DNA from 4 places in the Streptomyces sp. NPDC002309 genome. Region 2 is predicted to be linked to each of the others. Evidence: riboswitches for the same ligand, from Rfam matches in the RefSeq annotation. Region 2 holds a riboswitch; each other region holds the start of a gene.
What was found. Region 2 has a riboswitch for cobalamin ahead of ACWCPM_RS16485 (cobalamin biosynthesis protein). Riboswitches for the same ligand answer to the same signal wherever they lie in the genome.
Positions count from the first base shown of each region.

Region 1 (4,720 bases), on a different contig from region 2:
GCGTGCGTGGTGTGCCCGAGCCGGGCCGCCTGCGCGTCGTGGACGCGGCGTACGGAGTCGAGGAGCAGGAAGCTCATCCGGTACGTCACGAGGGCCACGTCGACGACGGGCGCGGGGACACCGGCCCGGACCAGCCGCGGCAGCAGGTCGGACATCGGTGTGGTGAACGCGAACAGCAGCACCCCGAGGGAGGCCGCCGAGGTCCGCAGCAGCAGTTCCCCGGCACGCACCGCGCCACCGTCCGCGAGACCGACGAACCCGTCCGGGCCGCCGACCCGCACCAGCAGCGGCAGCGCGCCGGTGACACAGAAGCCCAGCGGCACGCGGTACGCGAGCCACAGCCGCCGCGGCGGCACGCCCGCCGGCCCGAGCAGCACGGCCAGCGCCGTCACCAGCACCAGCGCGGCCCCCGGCCACGGCGGCAACGAGATCGCCAGCACGGTGAGTCCCAGCCCGAGCACGGCCTTGTCCACGGGGTGGCGGCGGCGCCAGCGACTGCTGTGCGCCGCCGCGTCGATCGGCAGCACGAGGCTCAGGCCCCTTCGGCTCCGCCGGGTCCTGGCACCAGCCCCCCGCCCCGCCGCTCCTCGGCCCGGCCGGGCCCGCCGCCCCGCTGCTCCATGGTCCGGGCCTCACCCTGACGACGGCCGCGGCGCACCCCGAAGTAGTACGCGAGCACGCCCGCGCCGACCGCGGCCTGGAGGGCGAACAGCCCCGACTCGATCTCACCGGACGGCGGCTCGTACAGCGGCGAGAACCAGGGCTCGTAGTCCGGGGCCAGCTCGGTGATCGCCGTCTCCGCCTCGGCGTCGGCGCCGGTGAACGGCTCCTCCTTGTGGTCCCCGAGCCCGAACAGCAACGGCAGTACCGCGAGCGCGGCGACGGCGAGCACCAGCAGGAGGTTGATCCTCGTGTTGCGTTTCATCGGGCCACCGCCTCGCTGTCGTTCCTCTCGCTGCCCGCCTTCTTGGTGAGCAGCACGCCCAGCCGGGTCAGTTCACCCTTGCTGGACTGCACGAGCAGCCGCATCACCAGCACCGTGAGCAGTCCCTCGCTCACCGCGAGGGGGATCTGCGTGACCGCGAAGATGGAGCCGAACTTGCCGAGCGCGCCCAGGATTCCGCTGCCCGGGTCGGGGAAGGCGAGCGCCAGCTGGACGCTGGTGACGCAGTACGTGGACAGGTCGGCGACGAACGCCCCGAAGAACACGGCGACCATCAGCGGCACGTCGTACCGCCGCAGCAGCCGGTAGACGCCGTAGCCGGCCCAGGGTCCGACGATCGCCATCGAGAAGACGTTGGCGCCCAGCGTGGTCAGCCCGCCGTGCGCGAGCAGCAGCGCCTGGAACAGCAGGGTGATGGTGCCCAGCACCGCCATGACCGGCGGCCGGAACAGGATGGCCCCCAGTCCGGTACCGGTGGGATGTGAGCAACTTCCGGTCACGGACGGCAGTTTCAGCGCCGACAGGACGAAGGTGAAGGCGCCCGAGGCGCCGAGGAGCAGCGTGCTCTCGGGATGTTCCCTGACCTCACGGGTGAGGGAGCGGACTCCGTGGACGACGAACGGCGCGGACGCGGCACCCCAGGCGATCGCGTGCGCCGGAGGAAGAAAACCCTCGGCTATGTGCATGGCTTCAGCAGACCCTCTCCAGCACCTCGTGGATGGTGTTCGAACTGCCTCGGCCGGTCTCCTGGCTGACGGGTGACACCGCCCGTGCTCCGCCTTCCCGGGTCACGAGGACCCAGTGGCTGCCCCTGAGGGCCGGAGCCGGACTTCCCGATCACAGTGGCGAGGGCCGCACCGGTTTCGCACCGGATTTCCCGTTCACCAAGGCGTGGTGACAGTAGTGCGCCCCCAGGGGTGGTGACAAGCGTGTCGTGGGGGGCGCGAAGACGCTGGTCACGCGGCGCGACGGGGCGCCGTGCCCGCCGTCGCCCCTGGCCGGCGGCGCGTCCGGGACCCCTCCCCGACAGTGCCCCGTATACAACGGTGTGCCGGACCGCTGGACAGCAACGACAAAGCCACATAAGTGAGTTGAGAGAGACCGTACGGCAACAGGGGGCGCACGCCGGTCAGAGGGCGCGCTGCCCGCTGCACCGACGGCCGTGTCGAGGACCGTTCACGCCAGGGGGAGAGCACCATGGACGAACCGACCTACACCATGCCCTTCGCCCCGCCGCCCGAGCCGCCCCGGCCGCCGCGCACCCGGGAGCACGACCCGCTGGCCGCGGCCCTCGGCAACGCCTCCCTGCTCGGCGTCGGCTACTGGCTCCTCGGACGGCGCGGGCTCGCCGTACTCGCGCTCCTGGGCACGGTCGTCCTCGGCTCCCTGCTCGCCTCGACCGCCGCGTGGGGGTACGAGGCCGCCGCGGTGGCCTGGTGGGTCGCGGTCGTCGCCCACGGCTGGTTCCTGGCGAGCCGCGGCATCCCGCGCGTCGCCTCCCGCCGGCAGCGCCTGATCGCGCTCTGCGTCACCGTGCCGGTGCTGCTGGCGGTGGGGCTGCTGCGCCACGACGCCCTGCGCATCGGGCAGGACGTCACCGAGGCCCGGGACAAGGGCGACTGCGCCGGGGTGTTCCGCGCCCAGGACGAGGTGTGGGCCGGGCATCGCGTGGCCGGCGCCCCGGTCAGCGCCAGGGGCGACCGGGTGGCCGAGGACTGCCGCGACCTCGATACGGCCGGGACGCTGCTGGCCGACGGCCTGGACGACGACACCGACGCACTGGAACAGGGCTTCGGCATCCTCACCTCGGTGCTCGGCGAACCCGGCAACGAGCGCACCGTCCGCACGGTCCTGGACGGCTTCCTCGACGGTCTGCCCACGGACGACCCCTGCGGCACCGTCGGCGTCACCGACTGGCTCCGCGAGCGCGAGGCGACCCGCGACCAGCTCGACCGTTCCGCGGACACCGCGAACCGCGTCGCACCCGCCGCGCTCCTCGCCTGCGGCGACACCCTCATGCGGAGCAGGGACTGGCAGGCCGCCCAGGCGCACTACCGCCAACTCCTCGACGAGTACCCCGACGACAGCCTCGGGAGCCGGGCCCGCACCGGCGTCACCGAGGCCACGCAGGCCATCGAGCTGGACAACGTCCGCTCCCTGCTGTCCGGCACGGCGGACGAGCAGCCCGAGTACTGCTCCCGGCCGGCCAAGTACAGCGCGGCCGAGCCCATGGGCAAGGGCACCAACCGCGCGCTGTACTTCGGCAACACCGAGTACACCGACCAGCTCCCCGCCGGCTGGAAGGCCACCGACGCCGCTCGCGCGGTGGCGGTCGTCTGCGTGGGAGAGCCGGAGTTCGGGACCTCCGTCCAGACGTGCCCGTACGTGGGCCGCACATCCGGTGCCGTCACCTACGTGACCTTCCACAAGATCGCGATCCCGGTGCGGGTCTACGAGGTGCGCACCGGAAAGCTCGCCACCCGGCGCACCGTCCAGATCAGCGGATCGAGCTGCCCCGCGGTCCTCTCGTACTTCACCTACGGCGACGACGACAACCCGCCGACGGACCGGTACGTCACGGACTCGCGCTCCGATGTGCGCGACGCGTTCAGGTCGCTGACCCACCGCTGAACGACGACCGGCGCGGGCGGCGCGGGCGGTGCCCTGGGACAGGGTCTTCCGTTTCGGCCACCGGAGGCGTAGGTTCCGTTTACCCCGCGCGGCACCTTTCGAGGTGCGGGCCCGCCAGTTCCGGACGGCGGGCCGCGCGGGGGCCAAGCTGCACGGCCGCGGCCCGCCGCCCACCACGCCCCGCCGCCTACCGCGGCCGCTTCCGGCTGACGGCCCCTCGGAACCGCACGGGACGGGACCCCGCCGAACCCCATCGGACCCCACCGGACTCCGGCCGAACCCCGTCGGACCCCTGATTGGCCTCCTCGAAGAGCGCCGCGGCCGAAGTCGATCTAGCCTCCGAAGTGAGCGCTTAGTGGATCTTTCTGTAGTGCGCTCTATCCGGCCCAAGGAGGAGATATGCGCAGGTTTCACAAGGCCGCTGTCGCGACGGTCATCATAAGTAGTCTGGGTTTCCTGGGTGTCGGCACCGCCACTGCCGCGGCCGCGCAAGGCCCGCACGGTGGCGGATGCAGATCCCATGATCTGAACATCGACATCCTGGGTCAGGTCGGCATTCTCAACGGCCTCGGCTCCAACCTCATCAACGGTGAGGGCAGCCCAGGTGCGCAGTTCACTGACATCGGTTCCGAGTGTGGCTTCGGCTACTAGTCGCGTCACATAGCTCACCGCATGGACTCCGGCGCCCGGCTTCCTGACCCTTGACCCGGCGCCCGTCCGTCAGTGGCTGCTTGCGTTTCATCTCGAAGTGGGTGCGAAGGCCCCGGACCGCGACCGGTCCGGGGCCTTCGCGACGGCTCCCCGTCCCTGGCCGCCTACGGAAACGGCGGAAAAATGACAGAAAAGACAAAGCCGACATATCTGGGCAGCGGTGACCCGGCGCGACAGCGCACGGACTACTACCCCCTGTGGCTGGACAACCTCGCCGACGACGTGACGATGGAGGGCTCGGTCCTGAACGGGATCGTGCGCGGGGCCGAGGACGTCCGCACGGTACTGGGCCACGCGCGCACCCTGTACGAGTACCAGGACTTCATCTACCTCGGCGAGTACGGAGAGAACGGCTTCGTCGAGGACTACGCGTCGAAGGTGCGCGGTGAGCCGATCGCGAACATCGCCGTCGTCTACAGGAACCCGCGGGGGCAG
Region 1 is NZ_JBSFCI010000021.1:34,510-39,229, forward strand. Features, by position in the region: gene cbiQ (cobalt ECF transporter T component CbiQ) at 1-527, opposite strand, end outside; gene ACWCPM_RS18860 (energy-coupling factor ABC transporter substrate-binding protein) at 533-925, opposite strand; gene ACWCPM_RS18865 (energy-coupling factor ABC transporter permease) at 922-1,629, opposite strand; cobalamin riboswitch at 1,664-1,847, opposite strand; gene ACWCPM_RS18870 (tetratricopeptide repeat protein) at 2,141-3,574, shown strand; gene ACWCPM_RS18875 (hypothetical protein) at 3,974-4,225, shown strand; gene ACWCPM_RS18880 (hypothetical protein) at 4,409-4,720, shown strand, end outside.
Region 1: another riboswitch for cobalamin. It lies ahead of ACWCPM_RS18865 (energy-coupling factor ABC transporter permease); the one in region 2 lies ahead of ACWCPM_RS16485 (cobalamin biosynthesis protein).

Region 2 (4,720 bases):
CCAGGAAGGGGTCACCGCCCAGGACCTCGGCGACGCCGTGATGGATCTCGTAGCCCTCGACCCGCTCCCCGAGGGCCTCGCCGGACGGCCGGGCGAGGGTCTTCTCCCGGGCGAAGCGCACCCGCACGGGCAGCATCCCCAGCCCGTCCACCCGGCCGCGCCGGCTCTCCACGTCGTCCTCGATGCGCTCGGCGAGGATCTGGAAGCCGCCGCAGATCCCGAGCACGGGCCGCTGCTCGGCGGCCCGGCGGACGAGGGCCGCCGCGAGTCCCCGCTCGCGCAGCCACTCCAGCGCCCGTACGGTCCCGCGTGTCCCCGGCACCACCACGAGGTCCGCGTCGGCCAGTTCCTCCGGGCGGTCCACGAACCGCACCACGACGCCCGGTTCGGCGGCGAGGGCGTCCACGTCCGTGAAGTTCGACATCAGCGGCACGGCACAAACGGCGACCCGCAGCACGTCCTCACCGACGGGCGGCGCGACGACGGACTCCCGCACGGTCCCCCGCAGCGACACCCTCAGTCCGTCCTCCTCGTCGATGCCGAGCCCGTGCCGGAACGGCAGCACGCCGTAGGTGCGCCGCCCGGTGAGCGAGTGGAGCATGTCCAGGCCCGGCTCCAGCAGGGAGACGTCCCCTCGGAACTTGTTGACGAGGAACCCGGCGACGCACTCCTGGTCCTGCGGCGACAGCAGCGCCACCGTCCCGAAGAACGAGGCGAAGACGCCGCCGCGGTCGATGTCGCCGACCACCAGCACGGGGAGCCCGGCGTTGCGGGCGATCCCCATGTTCACGATGTCCGTCCGGCGCAGATTGATCTCGGCCGGGCTGCCGGCCCCCTCGCAGATCACCGCGTCGTACGTGCCCCGCAACTCGGCGAGACAGTCGAGCACGGTGCCGAGCAGCGCCTGCTGCCGTCCGCCGTGATAGCCCCGCGCGCTCATCTCCCCGACGGGCCTGCCGAGCAGCACCACCTGGCTGCTGCTTTCCCCGCCGGGCTTGAGCAGCACGGGATTCATCAGCGCGGTCGGCTCCACCCGGCACGCCTGCGCCTGCATGGCCTGGGCCCGCCCGATCTCGGCGCCCTCGCCGGTGACGAACGAGTTGAGCGACATGTTCTGCGCCTTGAAGGGCGCCACCTTGACGCCCTGGCGCACCAGCCAGCGGCAGATCCCCGCGGTGACGACGCTCTTGCCGGCGTCGGAGGTGGTACCGGCGACCAGCAGCCCGCGGCCGTTCACGCGCACCTCCCCGGCAGCCGCCCGCGCAGCCACGCTCCCGCCGCGCAGGCCACCAGGGCAAGCCGGCCGACCCGCCGGGACAACCGGACGGCCCGCTCGATGTCGCCGACCTCCACCGCGCGCCCTCCACCGTTCAGTACGGGCCGGTGCTCGACCCGTCCCGCATACGACAGCGTCCCCCCGAGCCGCACCCCCAACGCCCCCGCGAACGACGCCTCCACGGGCCCGGCGTTGGGGCTCGGATGCTTCGCGGCGTCGGCCCGCCAGGCCCGCAGGGCCCCTCGGGGGTCGCCGCCCGCCAGCACGGCGAGCGAGGCCGTCAGCCGGGCGCCCGGCCACCCGGCGAGATCGTCGAGCCGCGCGCTGGCCCATCCGTAGCGGAGGTGGCGCGGCGACCTGTGACCCACCATCGCGTCCAGCGTGTTGACCGCCCGGAACCCGAGCAGCCCCGGCACCCCGCCCGCGGCCCCCCACACCAGCGCGCCCACCACGGCGTCGGAGGTGTTCTCCGCGACGGACTCCACCACCGCCCGCGCGATCCCCCGCGCGTCCAGCGCCTGCGGGTCCCGGCCGCACAGATGCGGCAGCCGTGCCCGCGCCGCCTCGATGTCCCCCGCCTCCAGGGCGCGCCCGACGGCCCGGGCCTCCCGCCCGAGCGAGGCCCCGCCGACCACGGCCCAGGTGGCGACCCCGGTCAGCGCGACGGAGGCGGCGGGGGAGGACCGTACGACCCGGTGGGCCGCGGCGCCCAGCGCCACGGCGCCTCCGGCGCAGACCACGGCGTGCAGCGCGCCCCACCCGCGGTGGTCCCGCCACAGCACCCGCTCGACGGCGCCGGCGGCCCGCCCGAACGCGGCGACCGGATGCCCGCGGCGGGGATCGCCGAGCAGCAGGTCGCCCAGGAGGCCGGCGGCGGCGCCGTACGCGAAGACGCGATCGGCACGCACGGGGCTCAGCCGGCCGTGCGGGCGGGCAGGGAGTCGGTACGGGACCTCACTGAGCGGCCAGGCATCGCGGTACGTCCTCACTCAGGGTGTCCACGCCCTGGTTCGACTAGACCGGCGGTGAGAGTTCCTGGCTCCCGGGGAGTCGCCTCCCCGGTCACAGTGGCGGGACCGCGCCGGATTCACACCGGGCTTCCTCTCCTGCCGCCGTACATGGCCCCGGCAGTCCACCACGGGGCCGGAACGGCCGTCAACTGCCCTTGACCTGCGGCGGGGTAAGTGTGCCAAGACCCACGCGGCACTGGTGGCACCGGACTCACGCCCGCCGCGCGGTCACCGGCGCACGGCGAGTGCCCTGCACGGGCCCTCGACGGCAAGTGCCCTGCCCGGGGCCCTTGTCGAGGGCTCCGCGCAGGGCGCGACATGAACGGCGGCCGTCAGACCACGATCAGATGGATCCCGTATCCCACGGCTCCCGCGCACGCTGCGAACGCCGCGTACGCGCCGGTCACCGCCAGTGCCGCCGACTCCCCTCGTGCCACGGCCCGTTCGCGCCGTGACAGACCGGCGACCCCGAGGGTGAACAGGCTCACCAGAGCCACCGTGACCACGAGGCTGACACCGAACACAGAGCCGAGGGCCACCCAGTCGATCTTCATGCTTGTGCTGCTTCCTTCGGTGAAAGGGGTGCTCAGACGCCGGCTTGGGAGCGGGTCGGCTCCGAAGTCGGGGACTGCCGGGGGAACGTGGACGTGAGGTCGTCCGCCGGCGGGCCGGCGGGCGGCGGCGTCACCGCGGCGATCGCCGTCGTCACCACACCGGCCGGTTCACCGGCCGCGTCGTTGACGTTCGTGTGGTCGACGACCTCGCGGCGGGAGATCTTCCAGATCGCGGCGCTGGAGCCGACCAGGAAGACGGCGACCAGGGCGGTGCCCCAGGGGCCGAAGCCCGTCACCCACTCGGCGATCGCGCCGACCAGCGCGGCGGCCGGCAGCGTCAGACCCCAGGCGACGAACATCCGGGTGGCGGTGGACCAGCGGACCACTCCGCCCTTGCGGCCGAGCCCCGCGCCCATCACCGCACCGGAGACCGAGTGCGTGGTGGAGAGGGAGAAGCCCAGGTGGGAGGAGGCCAGGATGACGGTCGCGGCGCTGGTCTGCGCGGCGAACCCCTGCTGCGGCTGAAGGTCCGTCAGGCCCTTGCCCATGGTGCGGATGATGCGCCAGCCGCCGAGGTAGGTGCCGAGCGCGATGGCGACGCCCGCGGAGAGGACGACCCACAGGGGCGGGTCGGAGTCGGGGGCGAGGGTGCCGCCCGCGACCAGGGCGAGGGTGATGATGCCCATCGTCTTCTGCGCGTCGTTGGTGCCGTGCGCCAGCGAGACCAGGCCCGCGGAGGCGATCTGGCCGGCGCGGTACCCCTTGGCGGACGCCTGGCCGTCGGCCTTCCTGCCGAGGCTGTACGTCAGCCGGGTCGCGAGCATCGCCGCGAGGCCCGCGACGAGCGGGGCGGCGACCGCCGGGATCAGCACCTTGGTGACCAGCGCGTCGCTGTGGACGGCACCCACTCCGGCCGAGGCGACGGTGGCACCGATCAGGCCGCCCATGAGGGCGTGCGAGGAGGAGGACGGCAGGCCGACCAGCCAGGTCAGCAGGTTCCACAGGATCGCGCCGACCAGCGCGGCGAAGATGACCTCGGGACGGATGCCGCTCTCGTCGACCAGGCCCTTGGAGATCGTGTTGGCGACCTCCACGGAGAGGAAGGCGCCGACCAGGTTGAGGACGGCGGACATGGCCACCGCGACCTTGGGTCTGAGGGCACCTGTCGAGATGGTGGTGGCCATCGCGTTCGCGGTGTCGTGGAAACCGTTCGTGAAATCGAACGCGAGAGCGGTTACCACCACTATCGCGAGGATGAGCGAGATGCCTTCCATTTACCCAGGCAATCATTCGAGGTCATTGGCTGGACGAACGTAGGTAACCTAGGTGAACGAAAGATGAACTGAGGGGGGCGTGGGGGTGTCCGGAAGAGGGGGTGGTTGCACCCGCGTGAGCCGCCGGTCCTCGCGCCGTGCGATCGGCCCCGTACGGTCACCGGGTCCTTCATGAACCGCGCCGGCCGGGCCCAGGACGCGTCGAAGAGATTGCGGTCACTCGGCCGCCTCGACGAGGGTGAGGCGCGCGTTCCGGCGGTCCGTCCGCGCGGGTTCATGCCGGCGACCCGCCCTGGCAGGATCTCGGCATGGCTGAACAGCGGTGGGAGCGGCGGGGCGCACGGGGAGAGCGGGACGGCGCCCGCGGCGCGGGGGAGGTGGCCGTGGGGCGGAGAGGCGTCCCCGACGCGCGGGACGCGGCCGGGGGGAGGGGCGGCGGCATGACGGACGAGGAGGCGAGGGCCTGGGAGGAACTCATGGCCACGGCACGCCGGACCGTCTCCGAGGGGCTCGTCGTCGGTACGTCCGGCAACGTCTCGGTACGCGTGGGGGACACGGTCCTGGTGACCCCGTCGGGCGTTCCCTACGACCGGCTGACGCCGGACG
Region 2 is NZ_JBSFCI010000017.1:97,329-102,048, forward strand. Features, by position in the region: gene ACWCPM_RS16480 (cobyric acid synthase) at 1-1,237, opposite strand, end outside; gene ACWCPM_RS16485 (cobalamin biosynthesis protein) at 1,234-2,184, opposite strand; cobalamin riboswitch at 2,287-2,428, opposite strand; gene ACWCPM_RS16490 (hypothetical protein) at 2,619-2,840, opposite strand; gene ACWCPM_RS16495 (anion permease) at 2,873-4,114, opposite strand; gene ACWCPM_RS16500 (class II aldolase/adducin family protein) at 4,423-4,720, shown strand, end outside.

Region 3 (4,720 bases), on a different contig from region 2:
GGCTCCAAGGGCCTGTCCCTCGCCGTCGCGGTCACCGGCATCCTCGCGACCATGCCGTACATCGCGTTGCAACTGGTCGGCATCCAGGCCGTGCTGGACGTGATGGGCATCGGCGGCGGCGAGAACACCAACTGGTTCATCAAGGACCTGCCGCTGCTGATCGCCTTCGGTGTGCTGGCCGCGTACACGTACTCGTCCGGACTGCGGGCGCCGGCCCTGATCGCGTTCGTCAAGGACACGCTGATCTACATCGTGATCGCCGTCGCCATCATCTACATCCCGATCAAGCTGGGCGGCTTCGACGACATCTTCGCCGCCGCGAGCGACAAGTACACGGAGACCGGTAAGGGCGGACTGGTGCCGGACGCCGCCTCGCAGTGGACGTACGCCACGCTGGCGCTGGGCTCGGCGCTCGCCCTGTTCATGTACCCGCACAGCGTCACGGCCGTGCTCTCCAGCCGCAGCCGGGACGTCATCCGCCGTAACTCCACGATCCTGCCGCTGTACTCGCTGATGCTGGGCCTGCTGGGCCTGCTCGGCTTCATGGCGATCGCGGCCGGCGTCAAGGTGGAGAACGGCCAGCTGGCGATCCCCCAGCTGTTCGAGAACATGTTCCCGGACTGGTTCGCGGGCGTCGCGTTCGCGGCGATCGGCATCGGCGCGCTGGTCCCGGCGGCCATCATGTCGATCGCGGCGGCGAACCTCTTCACCCGCAACATCTACAAGGACTTCCTCAAGCCGGACGCCACGCCCGCCGAGGAGACCAAGGTCTCCAAGCTGGTGTCCCTGCTGGTGAAGGTCGGCGCCCTGGTCTTCGTCCTCGGGATGGACAAGACGGTCGCGATCAACTTCCAGCTGCTGGGCGGCATCTGGATCCTGCAGACCATGCCCGCCCTGGTCGGCGGCCTGTTCACGCGCTGGTTCCACCGCTGGGCGCTGCTGGCCGGCTGGGCGGTCGGCATGCTCTACGGCACGGTCGCGGCGTACGGTGTCGCCTCGCCGACGCAGAAGCACTTCGGCGGCTCCTCGGCGGAGATCCCCGGCATCGGTGAGATCGGCTACATCGGCCTCACGGCGTTCGTCCTCAACCTGGTGGTCACGGTCGTCCTCACCTTCGTCCTGAAGGCGATGAAGGCTCCCGAGGGCGTCGACGAGACGAAGCCCGAGGACTACACGGCGGACGCCGGCGATCCTGGCGTCCAGACGGAGCTCCCCCCGGCGACCGCCGGAGCCGCCCACTGAGGCGCGCCCCGTAGGGGCCCGTCCCGCAAGGCGCGGGAAACCGCGCGACCAGCGACACAGCATGCAGCGGGCCGCCGAGGCCAGAGCACCCCGGCGGCCCGCTGTCGTACACACCGGGCCGCCGAGGCCACAGCACCCCCGGCGACCCGCCACCACACACACCGGGCCACCGAGCCACCCGGCCCACAGCACCCCGGCGACCCGCCACCGCACACACCGGGCCACCGAGGCCACAGCACCCCGGCGGCCCGCTGTCGTACTCACCGCCTGATGCACACTGCCCTCATGGACATCGTCATCCGCCCCGCGCACCCCGCCGAGTACACCGACCTCGGCGAGATCACCGCCCAGGCCTACCTCCAGGACGGCCTGCTCGACTTCGGCGAGAGCGACGAGTACCTCGGCACGCTCAGAGGCGTCGCGGCGCGCGCCGCCGTCGCGCAGGTGCTCGTGGCCGTCGAACAGCGACAGGTCCTGGGCGGAGTGACCTTCGTCCCGTCCGGCGGCCCGATGGCCGACATCGCCGCTCCCGGGGAGGCCGAGATCCGGATGCTCGCCGTCGCCCGCGAGGCCCGCGGCCGAGGCGTCGGCGAGGCGCTCGTGCGCGCCTGTCTCGATCGCGCCCGCGCCGTCGAGGGCTGCACCGGGGTCGTCCTGTCGACCCAGCGGACCATGCGCGCGGCCCACCGCGTCTACGAGCGGCTGGGCTTCACCCGCACCCCCGAGCGCGACTGGAACCCCGTCCCGCACCTCGACGACATCACGCTCCTCACCTACAAGTTGACGCTCTGAAGTCATCCGCGACACAACATATGGGGGCGCCTTCGGCACCCGGCACTAGATGTATGCTCATGCTCGTTGTCGACGCAGGGGAATCCGGTGCGAATCCGGAACTGTCCCGCAACGGTGTACTTGCGTGTATCTGCCCGGAATCGGGTGCGCACGCCTGTTCAGTCCGAGGACCTGCCGACAGCGCGCCCGGCCGTCCGGCCCGGGTGCCCTGACGTCCGGGTCTCGTGGAATGGGCCGGTGGACGCGACGCCCCGTGCGCTCGTGTGTTCCCCCCTGCCCTCCGCGAGGTCCCTGTGCCGAGCGAGGGAGAGCCCCACGTGACCATCGCGCCAGCCGAACCGGCCGCAGCGACAACGGTGGATGGGAAAGCCGACGGTCCCGGAACCGCGTTGCTGCGGACCCTGACCGAGCTGACCGCCGACCTCCCCGACGCCGACCCCGGCCGGGTCGCCGCCGCCGCGCTGCGCGGCCGCTCGGCCCGGGCGGACGAGAGCGAACTGCGTGAGCTGGCCACGGAGGCCGCCGCCGGCCTGATCTCCGAGGACCCCGCCTACTCCCGGCTCGCCGCGCGCCTGCTGACGGTCTCCATCGCCGCCGAGGCCGCCTCCCAGGGCGTCACGTCCTTCACGGAGTCCGTCGCCGTGGGCCACCGGGAAGGGCTCATCGCCGACCGCACGGCCGCGTTCGTGCGGCTGCACGCCGACGGACTGGACGCCCTGATCGACCGGGACGCCGACGACCGCTTCGGCTACTTCGGTCTGCGCACCCTGTACAGCCGCTACCTGCTGCGGCACCCGATCACCCGCAAGGTCGTCGAGACGCCCCAGCACTTCATGCTGCGTGTCGCCGCGGGTCTCGCCGAGGACGACACCCCGCGCGCGGTGAACGAAGTCGCCGCGCTCTACGGGCTCATGAGCCGCCTCGACTACCTCCCCTCCTCCCCCACCCTCTTCAACTCCGGCACCCGGCACCCCCAGATGTCGTCCTGCTACCTCCTCGACTCCCCCAAGGACGAGCTGGACTCCCTCTACGAGCGCTACCACCAGGTCGCCCGGCTGTCGAAGCACGCCGGCGGCATCGGCCTGTCGTACTCCCGGATCCGCTCGCGCGGTTCCCTGATCCGCGGCACCAACGGCCACTCCAACGGCATCGTCCCGTTCCTGAAGACCCTGGACGCCTCGGTGGCCGCCGTGAACCAGGGCGGCCGGCGCAAGGGCGCGGCCGCCGTCTACCTGGAGACCTGGCACTCCGACATCGAGGAGTTCCTGGAGCTGCGCGACAACACCGGTGAGGACGCCCGCCGTACGCACAACCTCAACCTGGCGCACTGGGTCCCGGACGAGTTCATGCGCCGGGTGAACGCGGACGCCCCGTGGTCGCTGTTCTCCCCCTCGGACGTGCCCGAGCTGGTGGACCTGTGGGGCGACGGGTTCGACGCCGCCTACCGCCGGGCCGAGGAGAAGGGCCTGGCGAAGAAGACCATGCCGGCCCGTGAGCTGTACGGCCGGATGATGCGCACCCTCGCGCAGACCGGCAACGGCTGGATGACCTTCAAGGACGCCGCCAACCGCACCGCCAACCAGACCGCCGAGCCGGGCCACGTCGTCCACTCCTCGAACCTCTGCACGGAGATCCTGGAGGTCACGGACGACGGCGAGACTGCCGTGTGCAACCTGGGCTCGGTCAACCTGGGCGCGTTCGTCACGGGCGGCGACATCGACTGGGACCGGCTGGACCAGACCGTCCGCACCGCCGTGACCTTCCTGGACCGCGTGGTCGACATCAACTTCTATCCGACCGAGCAGGCGGGCCGCTCCAACTCCCGGTGGCGCCCGGTCGGCCTCGGCGCGATGGGCCTGCAGGACGTCTTCTTCAAGCTGCGGCTGCCCTTCGACTCGCCCGAGGCGAAGGCGCTGTCCACCCGGATCGCCGAGCGGATCATGCTCGCCGCGTACGAGGCGTCCGCCGACCTCGCCGAGCGCAACGGCCCGCTGCCCGCCTGGGCCAAGACCCGTACCGCCCGGGGCGTGCTGCACCCCGACCACTACGGTGTCGAGCCGGCCTGGCCGGAGCGCTGGGCGGCGCTGCGCGAGCGGATCGCCGCGGTCGGCATGCGCAACTCCCTGCTGCTGGCCATCGCCCCGACCGCGACCATCGCCTCGATCGCCGGTGTCTACGAGTGCATCGAGCCGCAGGTCTCGAACCTCTTCAAGCGCGAGACCCTGTCCGGCGAGTTCCTCCAGGTCAACTCCTACCTGGTGCGGGAACTCAAGGCCCTCGGCGTGTGGGACGCCCGCACCCGTGAGGCACTGCGCGAGGCGAACGGCTCGGTGCGGGACTTCGCCTGGATCCCCGAGGACGTACGGCGGCTCTACCGCACGGCGTGGGAGATCCCGCAGCGCGGGCTGATCGACATGGCCGCCGCGCGCACGCCGTACCTCGACCAGGCCCAGTCGCTGAACCTGTTCCTGGAGACGCCGACCATCGGCAAGCTCTCCTCGATGTACGCCTACGCCTGGAAGTCGGGCCTTAAGACGACGTACTACCTGCGCTCGCGTCCGGCCACCCGGATCGCCCGCGCGGCCCAGGGCCGAGCCCAGGCCACCATCCCCGTACAGGCGACGGCGGACCCCGAAGCGGTCGCCTGCTCCCTGGAGAACCCCGAGTCCTGCGAGGCCTGCCAGTG
Region 3 is NZ_JBSFCI010000028.1:61,514-66,233, forward strand. Features, by position in the region: gene mctP (monocarboxylate uptake permease MctP) at 1-1,242, shown strand, start outside; gene ACWCPM_RS23445 (GNAT family N-acetyltransferase) at 1,528-2,034, shown strand; cobalamin riboswitch at 2,051-2,227, shown strand; gene ACWCPM_RS23450 (ribonucleoside-diphosphate reductase subunit alpha) at 2,352-4,720, shown strand, end outside.
Region 3: another riboswitch for cobalamin. It lies ahead of ACWCPM_RS23450 (ribonucleoside-diphosphate reductase subunit alpha); the one in region 2 lies ahead of ACWCPM_RS16485 (cobalamin biosynthesis protein).

Region 4 (4,720 bases), on a different contig from region 2:
GCGGTCGGCCAGGGCCCGGTCGTGGGTGACGACCACGACGGTCACGGGCAGGGACAGCAGGACGTCGGCGGCCTCCTCCTGTCCGGCGAAGTCGAGCGCGGCGGTCGGTTCGTCGGCCAGCAGCACCCCGGCGCCCGCGGCCACACAGCCGACCGCGCGTGCCAGATACATGCGCTGCAACTGGCCGCCCGACAGGGTGTGCAGCGGCCGGCCGACGAGGTGCCCGACGCCCAGCTTCGCCGCCGCCTCGACAGCCTCGGCCCGCGCACCGCTGCCGGCCAGCAACTCCCGCGCCGGCAGCGGGAACCGGCCGACCGCCGGCTTCTGGGGTATCCACGCGCACACCCGGCGCCGCCACGCCCACTCGGTGGCGCCGCGGGTGTCCCGGCCGCCCACCAGGATCCGGCCGCCCGTCCGGCGGTGCAGGCCGAGCACGGCCCGCAGCAGCGTGGTCTTGCCCGAACCGTTGGTACCGGTCAGCGCCACCCGCCGGCCGGCCGCGACGTCGAGGTCGACACCGCGGACGGCCTCCACACGGCCGTGCCTGCAGTCGACGTCGCGCATCACGACGTCCAGTGCTTCCATGCCGCCTCCTCGCTCCTCCACACGAGTCGGGAGGAGGGTGCGGATGGTTCCCGGCGTCACCGATCGCGTCGCCACCGGCGTGTGAGCGGTCGACGTCGTGTCCGGGTTCACCATCCGCATGCCGGACCTTGCCTCCGCTCCCCGGCGACGGCGCGTAGGGTGGTCGCGCAGCTGGTTCGCCCCGTCCGCCAGGCGGGGTGTCGTAAGAGGGAACCCGGTGGGAATCCGGGACTGCCCCGCAGCGGTGAGCGGGAACGACCGCCGTCATACGCACTGGGTCCGACGTACCGGGCCCGGGAAGCGACGGCCAGTAGGTGTCCTCCGGCGAGGAGGACGTGCCCGCGAGTCCGAAGACCTGCCGACTGCCCGTGTGCGGACCGTTCCGTGCGCGGACATCCCGGTGACCTCGAGGGCGGGTCGGCGTACACAACGGACGGAACCGCCGTGCTTTTGCCGCACGAGGTCGTTGCCGTCCGGGTCGCCACACCCTTCGCGCTCTCGTCCCGTCCCCGGGATCTCAGGGATTCATCTCGCGAAGGAGATCTCCGTGACAGCGAAGTCCGCGGCCGCGGCGGCACAGGCCACCGTGTACGGCTACCCCCGCCAGGGTCAGAACCGGGAGCTGAAAAAGGCAGTCGAGGGCTACTGGAAGGGCCGCGTCACCGCCGACGCCCTCCACGCCACCGCCGCCGAACTCCGCCGGAGCAACCGGCAGCAGCTCGCCGACGCCGGCATCCACGAGGTGCCCACCGGCGACTTCTCCTCCTACGACCACGTCCTCGACACCACCGTCATGGTCGGCGCGATCCCCGAACGGCACCGCGCGGCCGTCGCCGCCGACGCGACGGACGGGTACTTCGCCATGGCCCGCGGCACCCAGGACGTGGCGCCGCTGGAGATGACCAAGTGGTTCGACACCAACTACCACTATCTGGTGCCCGAACTGGGCCCGGACACCGTCTTCACGGCGGACCCCGCCAAGCAGGTCGCCGAGCTGGAGGAAGCCCTCGCCGAGGGCCTCACCGCCCGTCCCGTCCTGGTCGGCCCCGTCACCTACCTGCTGCTCGCCAAGCCCGCCCCCGGCGTCCCGGCGGACTTCGCACCGCTCACGCTCCTGGACCGGCTGCTTCCCGTGTACGCCGAGGTCCTCGCCGACCTGCGCGCGGCCGGCGCCGAGTGGGTCCAGCTGGACGAGCCCGCCCTCGTCCAGGACCGCACCCCGGCCGAACTGAACGCCGCCGCCCGCGCCTATCGCGACCTCGGCGCCCTCACCGACCGGCCCAGGCTGCTCGTCGCCTCCTACTTCGACCGGCTCGGCGACGCGCTGCCGGTGCTGGCCAAGGCGCCCGTCGAGGGGCTCGCCCTGGACTTCACCGGGGCCGCCGCGGCCAACCTGGACGCGCTCGCCGCCGTCGGCGGACTGCCCGGCAAGCGTCTGGTCGCCGGTGTCGTCGACGGCCGCAACATCTGGATCAACGACCTGCAGAGGTCGCTGTCCACGCTCGGGACCCTGCTGGGCCTGGCGGACCGGGTGGACGTCGCCGCCTCCTGTTCCCTGCTGCACGTGCCGCTGGACTCCGCGGCCGAGCGGGACATCGAGCCGCAGATCCTGCGCTGGCTCGCGTTCGCGAAGCAGAAGACCGCCGAGATCGTCACGCTCGCCAAGGGCCTCGCCCAGGGCACCGACACGATCACCGCCGAACTGGCCGCCAACCGCGCCGACCTCGCCTCCCGCGCGGGCTCGCCCATCACCCACGACCCGGCCGTCCGCGCCCGCGCCGCCGCCGTCACGCACACCGACGCCCGCCGCTCCCAGCCGTACGCCGAGCGGGCCGCGGCCCAGCGCGCCCACCTCGGGCTGCCCCTGCTGCCGACCACGACCATCGGATCGTTCCCGCAGACCGACGAGCTGCGCGCCGCCCGCGCCGACCTGCGCGCCGGACGCATCGACGAGGCCGGGTACGAGGAGCGCATCAAGGCGGAGATCCAGGAGGTCGTCACCTTCCAGGAGAAGACCGGCATCGACGTCCTCGTGCACGGCGAGCCCGAACGCAACGACATGGTGCAGTACTTCGCCGAGCGGCTCACCGGCTACCTCGCCACCCAGCACGGCTGGGTCCAGTCCTACGGCACCCGCTACGTCCGTCCGCCGATCCTGGCCGGCGACATCTCCCGCCCCGAGCCGATGACGGTCCGCTGGACGACGTACGCCCAGTCCCTCACCGGCCGTCCGGTCAAGGGCATGCTCACCGGGCCCGTCACCATGCTCGCCTGGTCCTTCGTCCGCGACGACCAGCCCCTCGGGGACACCGCCCGCCAGGTCGCCCTCGCCCTGCGCGACGAGGTGGTCGACCTGGAGACCGCCGGCACCTCCGTCATCCAGGTCGACGAGCCGGCCCTGCGCGAGACCCTGCCGCTGCGCGCCGCCGACCACGCCGCCTATCTGGCCTGGGCGACCGAGGCGTTCCGACTCAGCACGAGCGGGGTGCGGCCGGACACCCAGATCCACACCCACATGTGCTACGCCGAGTTCGGCGACATCGTCCAGGCCATCGACGACCTCGACGCGGACGTCATCAGCCTGGAGGCCGCCCGCTCCCACATGCAGGTCGCGCGGGAGCTTGCCGCGCACGGCTACCCGCGTGAGGCCGGGCCCGGCGTGTACGACATCCACTCTCCGCGCGTCCCGAGCACCGACGAGGCCGCCGAACTCCTGCGCACCGGGCTCGAGGCGATCCCGGCGGAGCGGCTGTGGGTCAATCCCGACTGCGGCCTGAAGACCCGCGGCTGGCCCGAGACCCGCGCCTCCCTGGAGAACCTGGTCGCCGCCGCCCGCACCGTCCGGGCGGAGCTGCCCGCCTCCTGATCCGGCCTTCGCGAGGGGCCGGGGCGCCCCGGCCCCTCGCGGTCGGTTCAGGTCGCGGTCGGTTCAGGTCGCGGTCGGTTCAGGTCGCGGTCGGTTCAGGTCGCGGCCGGCTCAGGTCGCGGCCGGCTCAGGACGCGGCCGGTCCAGAACGCAGCCGGTCCAGAACGCAGCCTTCAGGTCGCGGTCGGTTCAGGTCGCGGTCGCCTCGGCCGCCGCGCGGCCTGCCGCGCGGCCGGAGAACAGGCAGCCGCCGAGGAAGGTGCCCTCCAGCGAGCGGTACCCGTGGACGCCGCCGCCGCCGAAGCCCGCGACCTCCCCTGCCGCGTACAGGCCGGGGACCGGGACGCCGGAGGCGTTCAGGACGCGGCCCGAGAGGTCGGTCTGGAGGCCACCGAGGGTCTTGCGGGTGAGGATATTGAGCCGCACGGCGATCAGCGGCCCGGCGGCCGGGTCCAGGATCCGGTGCGCGGAGGCGGTACGGCTGAGCGTGTCCCCGGGATAGGCGAGCGCGTTGCGGATGCCCATGACCTGGGCGTCCTTGGTGTACGGGTTGGCGATCTCGCGGTCGCGGGCCTCGATCTGCCGCTGGAGGTCGGGCAGCCTGATCAGGTTCTGACCCGTCAGTTTGTTCATCCCCGCGACCAGTTGCGGCAGGGTCTCGGCGACGACGAAGTCCTCCCCCTTCTCCTTGAACCGCTCGATCGGCTCCGGGGTCTGCCAGATGCGTGACAGCAGCTTCCAGACGTTCTTCTCGGTGAGGTCGGGGTTCTGCTCCGAGCCGGAGAGGGCGAACTCCTTCGCGATGATCTTCTGGGTGGTGACGAACCAGGAGTAGTCGTAGCCGGAGTCGGTGATCGACTTGAGGGTGTGGAGCGTGTCGTAGCCCGGGATGTCCGGGCTGGAGAAGCGCTTGCCGGTGGCGTCGAACCACAGGGAGGAGGGGCCGGGCAGGATGCGGATGCCGTGGCCGGGCCAGATCGGGTCGTAGTTCCTGAGGCCCTCGGTGTAGTGCCACATGCGGTCGGGGTTGACGATCCGTCCGCCCGCCCGCTCGGTGATGGCGAGCATCCGGCCGTCCACGTGCGCGGGCACTCCGGTGATCATGGACTTCGGCGGGGTGCCGAGGCGGGCCGGCCAGTTCCGGCGGACGAGGTCGTGATCGGCGCCGATACCGCCCGAGGTGACGATCACCACCGGCGCGCGCAGCTCGAAGTCACCGACCACCGTGCGGGAGCTGGGCTTGCCGCGGGCCGCGTCGCTCGGCTCCAG
Region 4 is NZ_JBSFCI010000027.1:109,138-113,857, forward strand. Features, by position in the region: gene ACWCPM_RS23105 (ATP-binding cassette domain-containing protein) at 1-585, opposite strand, end outside; cobalamin riboswitch at 741-962, shown strand; gene metE (5-methyltetrahydropteroyltriglutamate--homocysteine S-methyltransferase) at 1,133-3,451, shown strand; gene ACWCPM_RS23115 (FAD-binding dehydrogenase) at 3,641-4,720, opposite strand, start outside.
Region 4: another riboswitch for cobalamin. It lies ahead of metE (5-methyltetrahydropteroyltriglutamate--homocysteine S-methyltransferase); the one in region 2 lies ahead of ACWCPM_RS16485 (cobalamin biosynthesis protein).